2 linked regions of the Botrimarina mediterranea genome follow. The protein of the gene in region 1 interacts with the protein of each later gene in a pairwise test. Links are inferred from orthologs where the notes say so. Each region holds a gene or a part of one and is shown on either strand. Other genes may lie near its edges.

Evidence for each region.
Region 2: the proteins of Spa11_RS03725 (region 1) and ligA interact in binary tests that used the Escherichia coli proteins (3 or more experiments, as listed by UniProt). The link is inferred for Botrimarina mediterranea from one-to-one orthologs.

What each region holds. Positions count from the first base shown.
Region 1 is NZ_CP036349.1:940,033-950,989, forward strand. Bases 106-3,425 are described here. They hold Spa11_RS03725 (leucine--tRNA ligase), read right to left. Parts: upstream 3,099-3,425; coding sequence 306-3,098; downstream 106-305. Other genes in these bases: Spa11_RS03720 (REP-associated tyrosine transposase), read right to left, coding at 106-189; Spa11_RS03730 (hypothetical protein), read left to right, coding at 3,424-3,425. Also shown: more of Spa11_RS03720, read right to left, coding at 1-105; more of Spa11_RS03730, read left to right, coding at 3,426-4,548; Spa11_RS03735 (homoserine dehydrogenase), read left to right, coding at 4,706-5,995; Spa11_RS03740 (GxxExxY protein), read left to right, coding at 6,110-6,454; Spa11_RS03745 (cofactor-independent phosphoglycerate mutase), read left to right, coding at 6,496-7,731; Spa11_RS03750 (GxxExxY protein), read left to right, coding at 7,769-8,155; Spa11_RS03755 (aspartate kinase), read left to right, coding at 8,203-9,990; Spa11_RS03760 (hypothetical protein), read left to right, coding at 10,065-10,508; Spa11_RS03765 (DUF1559 family PulG-like putative transporter), read left to right, coding at 10,607-10,957.
Region 2 is NZ_CP036349.1:4,930,976-4,941,578, reverse strand. Bases 5,182-8,147 are described here. They hold ligA (NAD-dependent DNA ligase LigA), read left to right. Parts: upstream 5,182-5,491; coding sequence 5,492-7,804; downstream 7,805-8,147. Other genes in these bases: nadC (carboxylating nicotinate-nucleotide diphosphorylase), read left to right, coding at 7,899-8,147; uvrA (excinuclease ABC subunit UvrA), read right to left, coding at 5,182-5,310. In the rest of the region: Spa11_RS19000 (serine/threonine-protein kinase), read right to left, coding at 1-808; Spa11_RS18995 (ThiF family adenylyltransferase), read right to left, coding at 1,015-2,046; more of uvrA, read right to left, coding at 2,152-5,181; more of nadC, read left to right, coding at 8,148-8,786; Spa11_RS18975 (hypothetical protein), read left to right, coding at 9,465-10,262. UniProt on the Escherichia coli protein: DNA ligase that catalyzes the formation of phosphodiester linkages between 5'-phosphoryl and 3'-hydroxyl groups in double-stranded DNA using NAD as a coenzyme and as the energy source for the reaction.

The sequences.
Region 1 (10,957 bases):
GAGCTTAATCCGATCAGTTGCCCGGAGATGATTTAGGCTGCCAAGGAGGATCTTCGCATTGGCGGAATCCGACCCTAGCCGCTGCCGGTCCTTGAAGACCTTGGTGACCATGTAGCATTCCCAGGCTTGGGAAACTCTACCTTCGCGGAGTTTGGAGAGTCTTCCGGCGGGTTGGGATCGATGCGGCATGGTGCGCGTAATCGGCGTCGGAGACGCCTCCTACAGAACGGTTCCCGTTCAGGAAAAATCGACAGCGTGTTGTCAGCTCTTGGCGATCCTGGCGCTCCTGGCGTCTTGGCGGTTTCTCACCCCTTCACGACGAGGTTAACCAGCTTACCCGGGACGACAATCTCTTTGACGATTTGTTTCCCGGCAAGTTGCTCGCCAATTTTGGGGTCGGCTTTGACGGCGGCCAGGATCGCAGCTTGGTCGGCGCCGGTGGGGACGCTCACTTTGCCGCGGACTTTGCCGCTGATTTGGACGACGATCTCCACCGTGTCGGTCGCCAGGTGGGTTTCGTCGAAGGCCGGCCAGGGCTCGTAGGCGAGCGTCTGAGCGTGTCCCAGAGCCGACCACAGCTCTTCACTCAAGTGCGGCGCGAAGGGCGACAGGATGAGCACCAGGGGCTCGAGGCATGCCCTGGGGCGGGACGTCTCCTTGGTGAAGAAGTTGACGAACTCCATCATCCGCGCGATCGCCGTATTGAACGACAGCTTGTCGATGTCTTCGGTGACGGCCTTGATCGTGGCGTGCGTGACGCGGAGCTGCTCGGCGGTGGGCTCGGCGTTGGACACTTCGGCGGCGAGCGTCATCTCTTCGGACCGGTCGTCGATCATCAGCCGCCAGACGCGGCCGAGGAAGTTCCGCACGCCGGCGACCCCTTCCATGTTCCACGGCTTCGAGTCGGGCAGCGGGCCCATGAACATCTCGTAGAGCCGGAGCGCGTCGGCGCCGTACTCGCGGACGACTTCGTCCGGGTTGACGACGTTGCCGCGGCTCTTCGACATCTTCTCGCCGTTCTCGCCGAGGATCATCCCTTGGTTGACGAGCTTCTGGAACGGCTCGGGCGTGCTGACGACGCCGCGGTCGAAGAGCACCATGTGCCAGAACCGCGAGTAGAGCAGGTGCAGCACGGCGTGCTCGGCGCCGCCGATGTAGAGGTCCACCGGCATCCACGCCTTCTCGATCTCGGGGTCGATCGGCGAGTCGCTGTTCTTCGGGTCGAGGAAGCGCAAGTAGTACCAGCAACTGCCGGCCCACTGCGGCATGGTGTTGCTCTCGCGCTTGCACTTAACACCGTCAATGACGGGGTAGAGCCATTCCGCGGGAGCTTTATCGAGCGGCGGCTCGGGGCGGCCGTGTGGCTTGAAGTCTTCGAGGTGCGGCAGATCGACCGGGAGGTCCGACTCGGCGACGGTGCGGATGAGGCCGGTGGGTTTGCCGTCGGTGTCGAGTTCGTGGGCGATCGGGAACGGCTCGCCCCAGAAGCGTTGGCGGCTGAAGAGCCAGTCGCGGAGCTTGTAGTTGACCGCTTCTTTGCCGACGCCCTTTTCGGTCAGCCAAGCGGTGATCTTAGTTTTGAACTCGGCGGTTGGCGTGCCGTCGAATTCACCGGAGTTGATCGCTACGCCTTCGCCTGCATAGACAAATTCTCCTCTGAGGACCGCTTTCCTGCTTGTCCTAGTTTCTGTGACGCTAACTCGATTGGGATGGATTTGAACCTGGCCGCCACTTGCGGTCTGTAAAGGAAAGTTTGTTTTACCTGTGACTTGGATGGACTTTTGAGTTAGGTCGCTGCCTGGATCGACGACCGCTTTGATCGGCAGGCTGAACTTCTTCGCGAACTCAAAGTCGCGCTCGTCGTGCGCCGGGACCGCCATGATCGCGCCGGTGCCGTAGCTGATGAGCACGTAGTCGGCGATCCAGATTGGGATCTGCTCACCGTTTACTGGGTTGATCGCGTACGAGCCGGTGAAGACGCCCGTCTTGTCTTTCGCCAGCTCGGTGCGGTCGAGGTCACTCTTGAAGGACGCTGCTTCGACGTAGGCCTTCACCGCGGCCGCTTGGTCGGGTGTGGTCAAACGCTCGACGTACGGGTGTTCGGGCGCGATGACCATGTACGTCGCGCCGAAGAGCGTGTCGGGGCGGGTTGTGTAGACGCGGAGGACGCCGTCGGCAGGCTTATCGCCCCATTTGACCTCGCCATCAGATTTAGCCCCCGGTGCCGATTCAATCGATAAACGGCCGGGGGCTAATTGCGATGTTGAGTTTGTTTGCGCGATTCGGAAATCAACTTCCGCGCCCGTGCTCCGCCCAATCCAATTCCGCTGCAGTGCTTTGACGCCCTCGGGCCAATCGAGCTTTTCGAGCCCCGCCGACAAGCGGTCGGCGTACGACGTGATACGGAGCATCCATTGGCGTAGCGGGCGGCGTTCGACGGGGTGGCCGCCGCGTTCGCTCTTGCCGTCGATCACTTCTTCGTTGGCGAGCACCGTGCCGAGCGCGGGGCACCAGTTCACTGGCGCCGAGCTTTGGTACGCCAGCCGGCGCTCATCGACCCAGCGGCGCGCGAAGTCCTCGCCCATCGCCTGCACGTCTTCGGGAATCTCCAGCTCGGCGATCGGCCGGCCCTTCTGCTGTTCACGATCGAACCAAGTGTCGTAGAGCTTCAGGAAGATCCACTGCGTCCAGCGGACGTACTCGACATCGGTCGTCGCGATCTCACGGTCCCAGTCGTAGCTAAAGCCGAGCATCTTTAACTGGCGGCGGAACGTCGCGATGTTTTTCTCGGTCTGCACGCGCGGGTGCTCGCCCGTCTTGATGGCGTGCTCCTCGGCGGGGAGGCCGAAGGCGTCGAAGCCCATCGGGTGGACGACCGAGTACCCCTGCATCCGTCGCGCGCGGCAGACGATGTCGGTGGCGGTGTACCCCTCCGGGTGCCCAACGTGCAGCCCGTCGCCCGACGGGTAAGGGAACATGTCGAGCGCGTAGAGTTTCTTCTGCGGATCGTCCGGCAACCGCGGCGCGCTGAAGGTGTTGTCGGCTTCCCAGAAGGCTTGCCACTTGGGCTCGATGGTGGCGGGGTTGTAGCGGGGCATCGAGCGGTCGAAGGGGGAAGGCGGGAGGGCGAAGGCGGAGAGTAGAGCGATGGCGAGCCGGCGACGCGAGTCGTTGGAGTGAAGTGGGTACCAGCCGCAGCTCCGACGACTCGCGTCGCCGGCTCGCCGAAGTCTTGCGATTCTATCGCCGGGCGCGCTGAGCGCAAACCACTGCAAACTTTGACTTTAGAGGCTCTGTGGGTGTACACTTCGAGTCGATTTCTCGGGGATCGCCCCTCGCTCGTCTTCGTGACGTTTGCTTCTGACTACTTTCGTTCAACTTGATCCGAGCCCGCCGATGAGACGCCTCGCAGCGAGCACTGCCTTGCTATCCGTCCTCGCGACGAGCAGTACCTGCCTCGCGGACTACATCCTCAACACCCGAACCAGCGCGGTACGGTACAGCGATGACGGGGTACGTCTGATCGAATACGGATCGTCGAGAAACCCGAGCCCTAATCCAACCCCAAACGATGCAACGCCCGTCCTCGGTGAAGCGATGGTGTCGTTGTCGCTGGCGCCGATCGCCAAGTTGATGGTCGTTACGCATGACCTGGGTAGCCATAGCCTCTACGGTTTCGACGCTTTCTCAGGATTGCCGCTCTATGGCAACCAGCCAGCCACCCCTGAGGGAAAGTCTTTCTGGTCGTCAGGATACGGCCCCTACGAGTCGCGCTGCGGGAGTCAAGGCTGCAGTCTCACCCCAGATGGATTTGAAACGACGGCGAGACTCGCGGGGGAGGTGCTGTTCCACCCCGATGGCTATCTCTATGGGGTAGGATACGCCGACCTCTTCAGTGGCACACCGAATGCATCGACGTACGTCGAGTCGAGGGCTGCTCTAATGAGATTCGCGAAAGATTTCAGCGGAGGACCTTCCGTCGTTTCCGTCCTGCCTTATATATCAGATTCTCAGATGTCACCGTTGGATTTCTTCACGCCCGAACTTTTGCCGTCGGGCGAGGTTGCTGTAACGTTTGAGAACACGAATCCTCTTACCAGTCAGCCGAACGATCGCTATAGCTATTCGGTTGATGTTAGCGCATTCCGAAGCCCGATGCAGGGTAGTTTCGTCGTTCCAGCGACTGCGATTGCGCTGCCCCGACAATCATTGCTGGAAAAGGTGGACTTGACGTCATCTGGAAGTCCCGTCGGAAGCCTCTTTACTGGGGCGTTCGAGGACGGTAGAGGCAATATCGTTGTGCTACGCGCGGTTCACGGCGGCGCAAATGGGCCGTACGGGCCGTTCACGACCGCCAGCCTGCTTGAGTTCGACGCCACGACTGGCGACTTCAAGCGGACGGTGTTTAGCGAGGACCTGCCGGATCAGTTCTACGACAACTATTATAGCGGCGGCATTTATATAGCCGTGCCGGAGCCCACTAGTGGCGTCCTAGCTGCTTGTTGCGCCGCTGCAGTACTTGCTCGACGCCATCCGCAGGTGAAGTAAGGTCGGTCGGGATTCCCTGTTCACGATTCTATTCTACTCTACGCGAGCGCAAACCTCGCCGTCCGTTGACCTTCGGGCGCAGCGTGCTTCTACTGTCGGGTCTGGTTTCTAGCCCCGGACACCGGTCTTTTACGACCCCCGCCCCATCGACGCTGTTGTGGAAAAGACCAAGATTGGCCTCATCGGACTCGGCACGGTTGGGTCGGGCGTCGCTCAGATTCTCTTGGACCATGGAGACCGGACCGCTCGGCAAGCGGGACGGGTGCTGTGGCTCGAGAAGGCGGCGGTCCGCGACCCCAAGAAGCCCCGGGGCTGTGACGTCCCCGACGGAGTGCTGACGGACGACATCGACGCGGTCGTGGCCGATCCGTCGATCGACGTCGTCGCCGAGCTGATGGGGGGCGTCGAGCGCGCCCGCGAGGTGGTGCTCGCTTTGCTTAATTCGGGCAAGGACGTCGTGACGGCGAATAAGGCGCTGATCGCGGCCCATGGGCCCGAGCTGTTCGACGCGGCGCGGGCGGCGGGGCGGACGATTGCTTTCGAAGCGGCGGTCGCCGGCGGCATCCCGATCATCGCCAACCTCAGCCAATGTCTGTCGGCCAACCAGGTCGAGTCGCTCACCGGCATCCTCAACGGCACCTGCAACTTCATCCTCTCGAAAATGCATCGCGAGGGCGCGCCGTACGCCGACGTGCTCGCCGAGGCGCAGCGGCTCGGTTACGCCGAGGCCGACCCGGCGATGGACGTCGATGGGACCGACACGGCGCAGAAGCTGGCGATCCTCGCACACCTGGCGTTCGGCGCGCGGCCCGACTGGCGTGCGATCCCGCGCACCGGGATCGACACGCTCGACCTCGCCGACGTGAAGATGGCCCAGGAGCTGGGATATACGATCAAGCTGCTGGGCGTTGCGGAGCTTACGGCGAAGGGTTTGCAACTCTCGGTCGGCCCGACGCTGGTGAAAAACGGCAACCCGATGGCGGACGTGTCGGGGCCGATGAACGCGGTGCGAATCACAGCCGACGCGGTGGGCGAGCTGTTCTTACAGGGGCCAGGCGCGGGGCAGATGCCAACCGCCTCCGCAGTCGTCGCGGACCTGATCGACACGGCCGTCGGCCGCACGCGGCTGACGTTCCAGACGCTCAAGTTGTGGAGCGCCGAGTCCGACCGCACGCCGGTGGCCGACCCGGCCGAGGCGCTGGCGAAGTTCTACCTGCGTGTCGAAGCGGCGGACGAGCCGGGCGTCCTCGCGCAGATCGCCGCGGCGCTGGCGGCCGAGGGGATCTCAATCGCCAGCTTCCAGCAACAAGCAAGCGAAGCGGCGACGGTGCCGCTGGTGCTGATGACGCACGAGACGACCGAGGGCGCCGTGTCGCGGGCTTGCGAAGCGATCGGCAAGCTGAAACCCGTCGCGGCGGGGCCGGTACGGCTGCGCGTTGTTGGTTAGTTCGCAAGAGAATTAACCACAAAGGAACTAAGGAACGAAGGACGGATCAACGGGAAGGGTTTTGTGGGCAGGTTTGAGCCGATCGCTGAAAGGGACGAGGCACTTGCTCGGGTAGTGCTGGACGCGGCCTTTCGTGTTCACTCGAAGCTTGGCCCTGGTTTGCTCGAGTCGATCTATGAGCACTGCCTTGATAAGGAATTGACGAAGAGTGGAGTTCCTTTTGAGCGTCAGCCGCTGCTCGCGATCGAGTACGACGGCGAGATCATCGACGCTGGGCTACGGATGGACTTGTTCATTGACAAACGAGTCATCGTCGAACTCAAAGCAGTGGAACAACTCGCTCCCATCCACGAAGCCCAACTGTTTACCTACCTCAAGCTGACCAATTGCCGCCTCGGCCTCTTACTCAACTTCAACGTCCCGCATTTCAAAGATGGAATCAAACGAGTGGTGCGGTAGCACCCTTCGTTCCTTGGTTCCTTTGTGGTGAATAAATCCTTATGAAATACGTAATCGTCATCCCCGACGGCGCCGCCGATGAGGCGCAGGGTTCGCTCGGTGGTAAGACGCCGCTGGAGGCGGCTGCGACACCGCACATGGTCGCGCTCGCGAAGCGGGGCGTTGTCGCGCGGGCTTGCCATACGCCTAAGTCGCTGCCGGCGGGGAGTGAGATTGGGAATCTTTCGCTGCTCGGCTACGACCCGTTCGCGCACTTTACCGGCCGGGCGCCGATGGAGGCGGCTGCGCAGGGGATCGAGCTGGGCGAAGGGGATTGGGCGGTTCGTTGCAACACGGTCACCGTCGAGGATCATGGCGACGGTCCGGTGATGGTGGACTTCACGGCGGACCATATCACTTCGGAGGAGTCGGCGGCGCTGCTGAAGACGTTGCAGGACGAGGTCGCTAGCGATCCGAAATGGCGGGGCGCCTTGGAGTTCGTCCCGGGCGTTAGTTACCGCAACCTCTTGATCTGGCGTGGCGACAAGCTGGCGGCGCCGTTCTCAAACGACACCCGCACTCAGGCGCCGCACGATTGGACCGACTTGGTGATCCACGACGCCCACCCGAAGGGCCCCGGCGGCGGGGTGCTGGTGGATTTGATGGAGGCTTCGGAGCGGATTTTCGCTGACCATTCCGTCAATAAGAAACGCGTCGCCGAGGGACACAAGCCGGCGACCAGCGTCTGGCTGTGGGGGCAGGGCGGGGCCCCCACATTGCAGCCGTTCGCTGAGAAGTTCGGGCCGAAGGGGGCGATGATTACGGCGGTGGACCTGCTGCGCGGCATCGCGGCGCTGGTGGGTTGGGACCGGATCGAAGTCCCCGGCGCCACGGGGTATCTCGACACCGACTACGCGGCCAAGGGCCGCTACGCGATCGACGCGCTCGGCAAGTACGATATGGTCTGCGTCCACGTCGAGGCGCCGGACGAGGCGTCGCACGAAGGCCGGGCCGACGAGAAGGTGAAGGCGATCGAAGAGATCGACCGCCACATCGTCGGCCCGCTGGTCGAGGCGCTAGAGAAACGCGGCGAGCCGTGGCGCATGATGATCAGCCCCGACCACCCGACGTTTCTCAGCACCAAGAAGCACACCCACGGCGACGTGCCCGTGTGCTTGGCGGGCGAAGGGATCGAGGCCGACGGGGCTGCGTCTTACGACGACAAAGTGGCGGCGGCGTCCGAGTTGGCGTTCCCGAATGGTTGGGATGCGATGCGCTGGTTTATCAAAGGAAGCTGAACCGCCAAGACGCCAGGAGCGCCAAGGAACGCCAAGAGTGCATGAGCCTAGTGAAGCCGCCGATCGACTGGCGAAGCAGATTTGGGAGTCTGCTCTTGAAGTCCATCGCGTCCTTGGTGCTGGATTCTTGGAATCGGTATATGAAAGAGCTTTGGAAGTCGAGCTATCCGCGCGAGGAATCGAATTCGCCCGACAACATCCCGTTGCTCTTACTTACAAGGGAGTGCCGGTCGGCGATGCGAGGCTTGATTTCTTGATTGGTGGTCTTGTTGTCGTGGAATTGAAGTCCGTCGATTTGCTTCATGCGATCCATCATGCTCAAGTCCTCAATTACCTTCGTGCGACCAGTCTTGAGCTGGGTCTGCTGATCAACTTCAACGTGCCGTTACTTAAAGACGGCTTCAAGAGAATCGTACTTACCTAACTTTCCTTGGCGATCCTTGGCGCTCTTGGCGACTTGGCGGTTCCCCTATGTCACTTATCGTTCAGAAGTTTGGCGGCACCAGTGTTGCCGATGCCGAGAAGATCCGTGCCGCCGCTCGTCGGGCGCTCCGCGCGCAGCAGCAGGGGGCGCAGGTGGTCATGGTCGTGTCGGCCATGGGGCATCAGACGGACATCCTTGTCGATCTCGCCGCGCAGGTTTGTGAAGACGCGCCGGCGCGGGAGATGGACATGCTGCTCTCGACGGGCGAGCAGGTGTCGGTGGCGCTGATGGCGATGGCGATTCATGATCTGGGTGGGCAGGCGGTGAGCCTTACCGGGGCGCAGATGGAGATCCGCACCGACAGCGCGCACGGCAAGGCGCGGATCCGTTCGATCGGGGCAGATCGCATTCGCGCGCACCTCGATGCTGGCCGCATTGTGATCGCCGCGGGGTTCCAGGGAATCGACGAGAACCTCAATATCACGACCCTCGGCCGCGGCGGCAGCGATACGACTGCGGTGGCGCTGGCGGCGGTGCTCGGCGCCGACATGTGCGAGATCTACACCGACGTGGACGGCGTGTTCACGACCGACCCACGGATCGAGCCGGCCGCGCGGAAGATGGACTGCGTGTCGCACGACGAGATTCTGGAGCTGGCAAGCCTCGGCGCGGGCGTGATGCACAGCCGGTCGATTGAGTTCGGCAAGAAGTTCAACGTGCCGATCCACGTGCGCAACTCGGGCGTCTTCACCGACGTGCCGGGCACGATCATCGGTCCGCTGAGCGAGGCGGCCGACCGCGCGGTGAGCGGCGCGGCGTTAACGAAGAACGAGGCGCAGCTGACGATCGCCGGCGTGCCGGATAAGCCGGGCGTGAGCTTGGCGCTGCTGGAGTCGTTGTCGGCGGCGAACCTGTCGGTCGACATGATCGTGCAGAGCCGCGGCGCCGATGGGCGGGCGAACATCTCGTTCACGGTGCTCGACACGGAGCTGAACGCCGCGAAGAAGGCGGCCAGAGAGGCTGCCGCGGCGGTTGGAGCCCGTGAGGTCCGTGTTGGTGAGCCGGTGTCGAAGGTCTCGGTCGTCGGTCTCGGGATGGCGAGCCAGCCCGGCGTCGCGCGGCGGATGTTCCGCGCGCTAGCCGACGCGGGCATCAACATTCATGCGATCTCGACCAGCACGATCAAGGTTTCGTGCCTCGTGGCGCGCGAGCAGGGGCAAGAGGCGTTGCGTGTGGTGCACCGCGAGTTCGAGCTCGGCAAGACGCCGTCGAGCCCCGCGACGATCGAGGACTCGCTCGCCGCCGCGAAGGAGGCGAAAGCCGCCGACGCCGAGGCGGTGATCGCGAGGCTGCAAGCGATGGAAGAGCTGCGGATCGACGGTTGTGAGATCGACGAATCGCAGGCGTTGCTCTCGCTACGGAGTGTGCCCGACACGCCGGGCGTCGCGGCGCAGATCTTCGAGGCGATCGCCGCGCGGGACGTGATGGTGGACCTGATCGTGCAGTCGATCGGTGAAGACGGCCTCACGAGCGTCGGCATCACGGTGCCGCAGAAAGACGCCAAGGCCGCCGCGGATATCGTCGCCGAGGTCGCGGAGAAGATCGGCGGCGAGGTGAGCCTCGACCCGGGCGTTGCGATCCTGTCGGTGACGGGCGTCGGCGTCCGCAGCCACACGGGCGTCGGGACGCGCATCTTCCGGGCGCTGAGCGCCGCGGGGATCAACGTCGAGATGATCGGCACCAGCGAGGTGCGCGTCAGCGTCGTGATCGGCGGCGAGCATGGCGCCAAGGCGCTGGCGGCGACGGAGAAGGCGTTCGCGGACGTGATCCGCTGAGGCTCCCGGCTCGCGGATTATTCGGGCCGCGGAAGCTGGACGGATCGTTCGCTGCGTGCGACAGTGTTGGTCCCGTGTCCCGCCTTTGGTCCATCGCCGGCTTCGCGATCCGCTTGGCGGTCGCGCTTTCGCTGTGTCTCGGCGCGGCGACGAAGGACGCGTTCACGCACTCCGCGTTTTGGCTTTCGGGCCTGACAACGGGCGAGGCCGTTGCGGGGGGAGCTTACTTCCATAGCCATGGGGCGGGGGAGCTGGCTCACTGGCATCCGTTCCCGGTTGCTGATTCGGAGCCGACCGCTAAGCCGCTGAGCGGCGGGACGCCAGGTTACAGGGCGGCCAGTGGCGACGTTCACGACCACGTGTGCCCGCCTGCTGTGCCGGGCGTCGTTGCGACGCTCTCGATCGCGCAGGCTCTGTCGATTGCTCCCCCGACGGAGTTGGGGCGACTCTCGACGCGCGTCGATGCATCGTCATCGAAGTGGCGCGCCATGCGGCCACGCGGGCCGCCCGCGGCTTAGCGTCGCCCTTCTTTCTCCGCGTCGCACATCTCCGAATCGGTTCCGCGCTTGCGGGAACTGGTTGCGTGCGGCGTGTCCTTGGTCTCGGGAGCGATTTCGTGCGCTCGCGCTGCGCTTTTACGCTCGTTGAGCTGCTGGTGGTGATCGCCATCATCGGCGCGCTCGTGGCGCTGCTCTTGCCGGCGGTTCAGTCGGCGCGGGCGGCGGCGCGGCGGACGCAGTGTGCGAGTTCGATGCGGCAGCTCGGGATCGCGACGCACCAGTACGCCGACACGCATCGGGGCGACTTTCCATTGCTCGCTTACACAAACCGTGCCTACACGGAATGGGAGCAATCGCCCGACGCGACGCCGGCGGACCAAGAAGAAGTCTCTTGGATCGCCACGCTGGCGCCGTACGCCGAGGACGTCGATGCAATTCGCCTTTGCCCGGACGACCTCGTGCGGATC
Region 2 (10,603 bases), 4.0 Mb from region 1 along the record:
TGAGCGACGCGACGGGCTTGGGCGTGTGGGGCGCGACGCTGCGGATGCACTCGGGGCGCTGGCTTCGGTGCTGATGGATCAGGGCGGCGGGCGTGTCGCCGTCGTGCGGCGGGCGGCCGGCGATGAGCTCGTAGAGCGTGACGCCAAGGCTGTAGAGGTCGCTGCGGATATCAATCGTCATCGCCGAGGTGACGCGTTCGGGCGCCAGGTAACGCAGCGTGCCCACGACCGGGCGTTCTGCCCAGCTCTTCGAGTCACGTGGCGATTGGCAGAAACCCAAATCCAGGAGCGTCGTGTGCCCGTCAGGCCCGACCATCAGGTTCGCCGGTTTCACGTCGCCATGGATCATGCCGACCGTGCGCCAGATGGCGTCGAGCCCCTGGGCCGCTTGGCGGGCGATCCATAGCGCTACCGGCAGCGCCGGCTTCGCGCCTGATGCGAGCAATTCGGCCGCCGTCTTGCCTTCAAGCCGCGGCATCACCGTGTAGTAGGGCGGCGCCGTCAGCCCCGCCGAAAGCACCGCGGCGACGTGCGGGCTGTGGACGCGTTGGCCGACCCACGCCTCGCGGCGCTGCATCTCGATGGCGTTGGGTTCGTTCCACCACTCACGCTTGAGCGACTTTACCGCGTACGAGCCGGGCGAGTTCTCTGCCTCGGCGGGGCGGGCCAGATAAACGCGGGTCATCGACCCCTCGCCGAGGGTCCGCAGCAGTTGCCACGGCCCGAGTCGGCCTAACACCTTCCGCGGCGGCTGTTGCTTAAGCCCCAACCGTGGCGTCGCCACTGCGGCCTGTTCTGCCGTCGTCATAACGTCCACACGACTCGCGAAGAAAAGCGGCCGAGTCCCCCCCGGGATGCAGACCGTAGTGGTAAGGTCGGCAGGTGGGAGGAGGAAAGTTGATTGCGGATTAGGGAATGCGGATTGCGACTTGCTGACTGACGCTAGCAAGAGTCTGTAGCGCAGTGTCTGTGGGAGGCGTCTGGAGACGCCTCCCACAAGATCGCCTTCGCTTGTTAACCCCCCAAGCAGCGATTCCAAACGCTCCGCGCCTGCGCCTCGTCCTCCACGCCAGCGATGATCGCCCTGCCGTCGGCGAAGAGCGTCACCTCGTGGCCGTCGTAGTTGAGCCGCAAGAGGTAGGCGTTGCCCGTCACCGATCCTAGCGGCGCCAGCTTCGCGCGCATCGCAGCGAGGTCCACCGGGGGCGAACCCTCGGGCGGGCTGATCTGCACGGCGCCGCGACCGCAAAGGACAACCGCCCGGCTGCCGCGCCGGCCTTCGAGCCAGTCGAATTCTTGTTCGCCACAACAACGGCACGCCGGATCGCGCGGCACCGCAAGACGGCGCCAGCGGCCCGCCCACAGATCGACAACCGTAAGGCCCGTGGCAAGCGAGTCCTTCAGACCGGCGAGCAGCTTGATTCCTTCCATCGCTTGCAGGGATGCGACGACGCCCACGGCGGGGCCGAGAACGCCCGCCGAGTCGCACGTCTCTGCTTCGCCGGCGGCCGGGGGCTCGGCAATGAGGCACGCCAAGCACGCGGTCTCGCCGGGGACAATCGGCATGACGCGTCCCTCGGCGCCGATGACGCCGCCGTAGACCCACGGCACGCCCTCGCGCACGGAGTAGTCGTTCAGGAGCAGCCGCGTCTCGAAGTTGTCCGTGCCGTCAAGCACGAGGTCACAGCCCGCGGCAAGGTACGGCAGGTTCGCGGCCGTCACATCGGCGACGACCGGTTCGATATCGATGGTCGAGTTAACGACGCGGAGGTGATTCGCCGCCGCGATCGCCTTGGGCAATCCCGAGGCGACATCGTTCTCGTTGTAGAGAACCTGCCGCTGGAGGTTGGAGACTTCGAGAAAATCGCGATCGACGATCGTGAGTTTGCCAACGCCGGCGCGGGCGAGGGTGCCGGCGATCACCGATCCCAGCGCGCCGCAGCCGCAGATAAGGGCGTGACTCGACGCGAGCTTCGCTTGGCCCGCGTCCCCCAAGGGGGCGAAGCGGGTTTGTTTCGCGTAGCGGGTGAAGGGATCGGCGGGCATGGCGTGTTGTGGGTTCACTCCCGGCGCTGGCGCTTAGGGCTCCCGATCTAAGATTGGTTCAGCAACTCGTCGGTGGGAGCCCTAAGCGCCAGCGCCGGGAGTGCGCTACGATGGATCGTCCTCTTCTTCATCTGCTTCTTCCGCCTCCAACGCCGCCATCGCCGCGTCGCGACGCGCCAGCGCTGCCGCGAGCACACGTCCCGTCGCCGACTCGGCGCACTTCGCGACGGTTTCAGGAGTTCCCTGTGCGACGACGCAACCGCCCTCTGCCGCGGCGCCGGGGCCGAGATCGACGATCCAGTCGGCCGCCATCATCATCGGCACATTGTGCTCAATGACCACGAGCGAATGGCCCACGTCCACCAGCGCGTTGAAGCAATCGACGAGCTGCTCGACGTCGGAAAAATGCAAACCCGTTGTCGGCTCGTCGAGGAGGAACAACGTGCGGCCCGCTGTCTTCGTCGCTAGCCTGCCCGCTAGTTTAAGGCGCTGCGCTTCGCCTCCTGATAGCGTGCTCGCCGGCTGGCCGAGTTTGAGATAATCGAGGCCCACGTCCACGAGCGGCCGCAGCCGCTGCTGGACCTTCGTCTCGCCGCGGAAGAAGCGGATCGCCTCGTGGACGGTCATCTCTAGCACTTCGGAGATGTCTCGATCGCGGTAGTGCACTTCGAGCACCTCGTCGCGGAACCGGCGGCCCTCGCACTCGTGGCAACGCATCGTCACGTCGGCGAGGAACTGCATATCGACTTCGACGTAGCCGGCGCCCTGGCACGCCTCGCAGCGGCCGCCATCGACATTGAAGCTGAAGTGGCTCGCCGTGTAGCCGCGGGCCTTGGCGTCGGGCAGTTCGGCGAACAACGCCCGGATCGGGTCCATCGCCTTCACGTAGGTTACCGGATTGGACCGCGGCGATCGGCTGATCGGCGACTGATCGACGAACACCACGTCGTCGAGCTGCTTCCAACCTAAGAGGTCGGTGTAAGGCAGCGGCTGGTCGGCCTCGTGCTTTGCCTCGGTGATGTTGGCGCCGTCGTGTAAACGCGATTCGAGGGCCGGAAACAACGTGCGACGTACGAGGCTGCTCTTGCCGGCGCCGCTGACGCCGGTGACGACGGTCAGCACGCCGAGCGGGAACTCGACGTCGAGGCCAGCGCCCCTCGCGCCAACGAGATTGGATCCCGACGCGCCGAGAAGCGTCAGTTTGCCTTGCTCGGGTGGCCGGCGATTCTCGGCGGTGCGATAGACCATCCGCCGCCCCGAGAGCCAATCGCCCGTGCGGCTCTGCTTCTCGTCAGCGAGTCTATCGGGCGGTCCGTGGAAGACGATCTCGCCCCCTTCGATGCCGGCAAGCGGCCCGAACTCGACGGCATGGTCCGCTGCGCGGATCGCTTCTTCTTCATGCTCGACGACCAGCACCGTGTTGCCGCGGTCCCGCAGCCGTTTCAGCGCGCTGACTAGCGGCGCCACATCAACTGGATGCAGCCCGGTCGAGGGTTCGTCGAGCACGTAGAGCATATCGACGAGGTTGGAACCGAGCGTCGTCGTCATCGCGACACGCTGCGCTTCGCCCGTACTGAGCGTCCGCAGCGTGCGGTCGAGCGTCAGGTAGCCGACGCCGACTTCTTCGAGGTAACGCAACCGTGAAGTGACGTCGATGAGGACAGCGCGAGCGATTTCGGCTTGCGACGCGGTGAGCGCCGTCGTATCCCCATTCCCTTTGGAGAAAGGCCCGTTCTTAGATGAAACGGGGGGAGGGGGTACGCGTTCATCATGAGTGGACTCTGATTGTGACTTCTCCGCGTTGACGCGAGATGGGCTAGATAACGCTCCCTCCGCTGGAGACTTCAGATCCTCCCCTAGCCCCTCCCTAAAAGGGAGGGGGACAAGTTGGTCAAACCACGCCGTTGCTTCGCGCACCTCGAGCCGGCAGATGTCGGCAAAGTTTTTCCCTCCAACCCTCACCGCGAGGGCCTCGGACTTCAGCCGGTCGCCCCCGCACTCGGGACACGGCAGGTACGATCGCCAACGGCTGAGGAACACCCGCAGGTGCATCTTGTACTTGCGGCGTTCGAGCCACTGGATGAAACCGTTGAGCCCGCCGAAGTTACGCTCGGGGACGCCCTCGACAATCATGCGGATGACTTCGGGGGGCAGCGTCGAATAGGGGGCATCAACATCGATGCCATAATCGGGCGCGAGCGTAATCAACTCTTCGAGTTCATGTGCATAAGCCGGTGTCCGCCACGGCGCGACGGCGCCTTGGCGGAGCGAGAGCGATTTGTCAGGGACCACGAGGTCCATGTCCGTCTCGACGACGCTGCCAAAACCCTCGCAGGCGGGGCACGCGCCGAGGGGGCTGTTGAAGTTGAACAGTGGCGGTTCGGGCGGCGCGAATTCGCGGGCGCAGCCGTTGCAGCGGAGACGGGTGTCGAAGGAGAGGCTAGAGGCTAGAGGCTGGAGGCTAGAGGACGTAGGCGAGCCGGCGACGTTAGTCGTCGGAGTGATCACGACACACGCTCCATCCCCGCCAGCAATCGCCGTCTCGATCGATTCCGCCAAACGATCCGCGTCAACGCGTCCGCCAACAAAGCGATCGACGACAACCGTCAGCTTCTCGGGAATTGATTCGCTGTGCGCAAGGTCGGCGAGCGACACCACCTCGTCGCCCACCAGTGCGCGGACGTAGCCCGCTTCGACGAGGTCGGCGACGCGCGCGGCGGGTTGGTCATCGAGCTTTGCCTCGAAGCCGAGCATCGCCTTCTGGCCCTCGGCGAGGCCGCCGAGCGCGTCGACGATCGAATCGACCGTGTCTCGACGAACGACCTGCTTGCAATCCGGGCAGACGATCTCGCCGATGCGGGCGAAGAGGACCCGCAAGTGGTCGGCCACCTCGGTCGCCGTCGCGACCGTCGCTCGGTTCGAGCGCGAGCCGCTGGAGCGAGTCACCGCGATCGCCGGCGGCAGGCCGTCGATCCGTTCGCAGTCGGGCTTGTCGAGCTGTTCGAGGAACTGCCGCGTGTACGCGCTGAAGCTCTCGATGTAGCGGCGCTGACCCTCGGCGTAGAGGGTGTCGATCGCCATCGAGGTCTTGCCGCTCCCCGAGGCGCCGCAGAAGACGATCAGGGCGTTCCGCGGGAGGTCGAGATCGACGTCCTTCAGGTTGTGCGTGCGGGCGCCCTGGACGCGGATCACGGCGTTGTCCACGTCGAGGGGGGCAGCCGCTTCGGCAGTTTCGGGGGCGCCGGATTCTGGAGAGACGGGCATAGCGGGCGTGGCTGTCCTCGGGGGAGTCCCGTACGATACCCCGCAGCCAAGCGGCCCGCCACCGCCGCTGTTTTTTAGCCGCAGATGGACGCGGATAAACGCGGATGCGGTTTGGCGGGGCAGGTTCGAAGCGCTTACAAACATCTGCGTCTATCCGCGTTCATCTGCGGCTTAAAAAGAAGTGGAAGAGATTCAACGCCTCCGGCAGATCATTCGTGAGCACGATCGGCGTTATTACGTCGAGGCGGCGCCGAGCATTTCGGACCGTGAGTACGACGCGTTGCTGGAGCGACTGCGCGCACTGGAAGCAGAGCATCCAGAGCTGCTCACGGCTGACAGCCCGACGCAGCGTGTTGGCGGCGATCCGATCGCTGGCTTCAAAACGGTCGCCCACGCGCGGCGGATGTACTCGATCGATAACTCGTATGATGAGGAAGAGCTGACGCGTTGGGCGCAGCGCTGCTTCGAGGCGCTCGACCCGGAGCTTCAACAGATCAATGAGCGGCTGAAGGAACTCGACGAACGCGACGCCGATCTCAAAGGCAAACGCGACGCGGAGTCGAAGCAGAGCCGTGAGGCGCTAGCGAGCGACCGGACAGCGCTGCAACAACAGCGAGCCGACCGCCTCGCCGCGGCGGCGGCCGAGGGCTATCCGTTGCCGGGCGGCTACGTCGCCGAACCCAAGGTCGACGGCGTGGCGGCGAGCTTGCGCTACGAACGCGGCGTGCTCGTGCAGGGCCTTACGCGTGGCGATGGCTATCGCGGTGACGACATCACGCACAACTTGCGGACACTACGCAGCGTGCCGCTGGTGCTCGAAGGCGACGCGCCCGAAGTTCTTGAAGTGCGTGGCGAGGTCTACATGCCGCGTGAGGAGTTCGACCGCATCAACCGCGAGCTCGCCGCGGAAGACAAGGAGCTGTTCGTCAATCCACGCAACGCCACGGCGGGGACGCTTAAGCAACTCGACCCCAAGAACGTCGAACGCCGTGGCCTGCGGTTCGTGCTGCACGGTTACGGTGAGCTGTCGGAAGACGTAAACATCGCTTCGCACGTCGAACTGGTTGCCGCCGCGCAGAAGCTCGGGTTGATCACGAGCCCGCTGTCGAAGCAATTCGGCACAATCAAAGAGGTCGTCGGCTATGTCGATTGGTTCGAGAAGGAGAAGGACCTCCTACCGTACAACGTCGATGGCGTTGTCGTCACGGTGAATCAATTCGCACTGCAAGAGCGGCTCGGCTACACGAGCAAGTTCCCACGATGGCGCCTCGCTTACAAATACGCCACCGAGCAAGCGGCCACCGAGCTGCTGGAGATCGAGTGGCAGATGGGCAAGACCGGCAAGCTCACACCGCGGGCGAAGATGACGCCGGTCTTCGTCGCCGGCACGACGGTGCAGCACGCGACGCTACACAACGTCGGCGAGCTGCGGCGCAAGGACGTCCGGATTGGCGACACCGTGATCATCGAAAAGGCGGGGGAGATTATCCCGCAAGTGGTGCGTGTGCTCGACCCAGAGCGCGCGGATCGCAACGAGCCGGTTGAGTTGCCGACGAGCTGCCCGATCTGCGGCCACACCTTGGAGATGGAGTACGACCAGCGGCGGCAAAACGACATCGCCCAGTGGGCCAAACGCGTCGAGCGCGAGAAGCAACTCGCCGCAAAAGAGGATCGCGAGCCGGAGACGATCGCCGAGCCGCCGCCGCTATCAGAGCTTGACGAATCGGGCCGCTACTGCCCCAACGCCGAGTGCCCGGGGCAGCTCAAAGAACGCCTCATCCACTTCGCCGGTCGCGGGCAGATGGACATTGAGGGGCTCGGCGAGAAGGTCGTTGAGCAACTCCTCGACGCCGGCCTCGTCCACACCTACGGCGACCTCTTTCGATTGCACACGAAGCGTGACGAGCTGCTGGCGCTCGAACGCATGGGCGCCAAGAAGGTCGATAACCTGCTCGCCGGCATCGAAGCGGCGAAGGACCGCGGCTTGACGCGCGTCCTGGCGGCGTTGGCGATCCGCCACGTCGGTTCGAGCGGTTCACGCATCCTTGCGGAGTACTACGGATCGATCGACGCGCTGACGGCGGCGAGCGTCGCGGAAATCGAGAACTTCAAGATCAACGGCGCCGAGTCGGGCATCGGACCCGAGATCGCCAAATCGCTTCACGACTACCTGCACAGCGAGTCGGGCCAAGCCATCATCGAGGACCTGCGCAACGAAGGCGTCAAACTTAGCGAGGACGCTAAGCCGCAAGCGGCTGGCAGCGGCCCGCTGTTAGGTAAGACTCTCGTGGTAACAGGAACTCTCCAACGCCACAGCCGCAACGAAGCCCACGACCTCATCGCCAAAGCCGGCGGCAAAGCGGCCAGCAGCATCAGCGGCTCGACCGACTACTTGGTCGCCGGCGAGAAAGCGGGCAGTAAACTCGACAAAGCCGCGAAGCTCGGCGTGAAGGTTGTGACGGAAGAAGAGTTCGAGCAACTCCTTGGGTTATAAGGGGAACCACAGATGAACACGGATAAACACCGATGAGAATGTAGGAGGTGTTTATCCGTGTTCATCTGTGGTTCTTTCTCCTTGAGGCGAAGAGATGGCTGCGAAGTTTCGAACCGTTGAATGGGACGTCAGCCTTGTTCGCGATTGCCGCGAGCTGGTCCGGATGGCGTTGCGCGAAGACCTGGGCGACGCGGGGGACATCACGAGTCTCGCGGTGGTCGGCGCCGAACGGCGGGGCGAAGCGGCGATCGTGTCGCGAGAGGCGGGCGTTGCAGCCGGCGTGCGGCTGCCGGCGCTAGTGCTTGAAGAAGCGGGCGCCGACGCGTCGTGGTTTCCCGCGGCCGATGATGGCGACGCGCTGGAGCGCGGAACGGTCGTCGGCAAGCTCGAAGGCAGCGCCCGTGACTTGCTGCGGTGCGAGCGCGTGACGCTCAACTTGATGAGTCGATTGTGCGGCGTCGCGACGCTGACTCGGCGGCACGTCGATGCGGTCGGCGTGTCGGCGGCGAAGGTCTATGACACGCGCAAGACCATGCCGGGCTGGCGGCTGTTGGACAAGTTTGCCGTGCACTGCGGCGGCGGCGTGAACCACCGCACGGGGCTCTACGACGCGGTGATGATCAAGGACAACCACCTCGCACTAGCCGACGAGGCCGGTATGACCCCTGCCGACGCGGTCGGTCGGGCGCGGGATAAGCAGCCGGGGCGGGTGATCGAGGTCGAGGTCGATTCGCTGGAGCAGTTACGCAACGTGCTGCCGGCCGGGCCCGACGTGGTGCTGCTCGACAACATGTCGCTAGACCAACTGCGTGAGGCGGTCGCCATCCGCGCGGCGGAGGCGCCGGGCGTTGTGCTTGAGGCCTCCGGCGGGGTGCGGCTCGACACGATCGGCGCCATCGCTGCAACCGGCGTCGATCGGATCAGCGTCGGGGCGCTAACCCATTCGGCGGTGGGGCTGGACTTAGGGCTGGATTGGCGATGATCTGTCACTCGAATCCGTCAAATCTGCCAGGAATGCGGCTGGCCGCCTAAATAGTCCGCCCTTCACGGAAACGGGCGTGAAAAGTCGTTGACACGGCCTTCCGGACGTCTATTCTGAACTGGCTGGCGTTGTGTTTTGCACAGCGTCTGTGACCCGTTTTCACCCTAAGCTGGGAGTCGTCCTCGTGAGTGTCAATCCGGCGGCGGCGGAGCGATCCGTCGTGCGGCCTCTGGCATTCTGTGGATGGCGAACAGCCCTTCTTGCCCGTCTCTAACGGGCTCTTGGGTCGAAGCCTTCCAGTTATCTCGTGCGACATCGATCGCGCGGATTCAGCTAGCCAGACCGGCCCCGCGACCGTTCGACTCGGCCGCGATAACCCGCTCGCGATGCGCGCTGTGGCAAGCCCGAAGGGGGTTGCGATGCGCTCGACGCGAAGCGGCTGAGACCTCTCGCCTCCGTGGCGCCAGCGTCTCCTCCCGCCGGACTCTTCTGCAGCCAGGCCTTCTGCCGGCAACCCACCCGCGGCTTTGGGGAATGCCCCTTGTCCGTTCTCCGGTGAACCGCCCGCGCTACGCAGAACGACGCTCACCAACGCCCCTCCGAGAAGATTTCGCTCCGTTGAAACCCACCCGCCCGACGCTGGCTGAGCCGGCACGGGCCAACTTGAGGCGCCCACCGATGAAACCCTTCCTACTATTACCCGGCCTGCTCGCCCTCGTGGCGATCACCGCGCCGGCTGCTGCCCAGACGACGATCAACTTCAGCAGCCTGGAGACGGTCCTCGCTAACCCGATGGGTATGAACGACAAGATGACTGCGCTGTGGACCGGCTGGGCCACACAGGTCTACGAGTACAACATGCCGTTTATCGAGTTGAAGAACGACTCCAATGCCCCGTTTGCGGTAGAGACGTTCCGCATGTCGATCGGTGATGAGAACTACGGTTTCTCGAACGTCTTTTTCCGGAAGGAAGAGACTAACTCCTATCCGTTCACGGCCAACGGCGAGTACGCGCTGACGGGCTTTTCAACGCCGGACATCGAGTTCGCCACAGGGATCGAAGACGGCGGTGACACGCTGCTCGTGGACTTCAGCGCCCGCGGCGGCCTGCAACCGGGCGAGGTGGTGCGATTCCAGGTCGATATCGATCGCGACACCGATGTCGGTGGCATGAAGTTGTTCGCTGATTACCCCTCGGTCTTCTTTACGCCCAACGGCGGCGCCGACACGACCGGCAACTCGGTGATCAAGATGAGCTACGTGGGAACCAGTCAGACTACCTCGACGACGCTCCCGAATTATTCGATGTCGGACGCGACGACTGGGTTTCTAACGACGCCGCGTCCCTATTCGGTGATGCAGCCGATCGACGTCTTTCCGGACGTGCCGGTGGGCTTCCCCGAGATCCCCGAACCGACCGCCGGCATGCTGGCGGCGTTGGCGACCGCGACGGTTGTCGCTCGCCGCAAGGCCTAGCCCGTCCGATTCGCTTTCAGTTGTCGTGCCGTGGCTTGGGCGCCTCTAGCACGACGACCCCCTGGGGCTGCCGTTCAAAGGACGGAGCGATTGCCCCGAGCGACCTTCGAAGCCCTCTCCCATTCGCTTGGGGAGAGGGCTTCTTTCGTTTCCGGAGGGGGATCAGCAACGAGGGAGACTTCTATACACCTTCAGAGGGGCTGAGGAGTCGTCTTCCGGCAAGGCAGCCCGGCGTGGTCATGGACATGCGTTTACAGCCACGGAGAGGGCCAGTAGACGCCCCTTGGCGCCCTCCTCGGGGTTTTGTCGGCTGGGGCGTTAGACGCCGTAGGCGGCCTGCT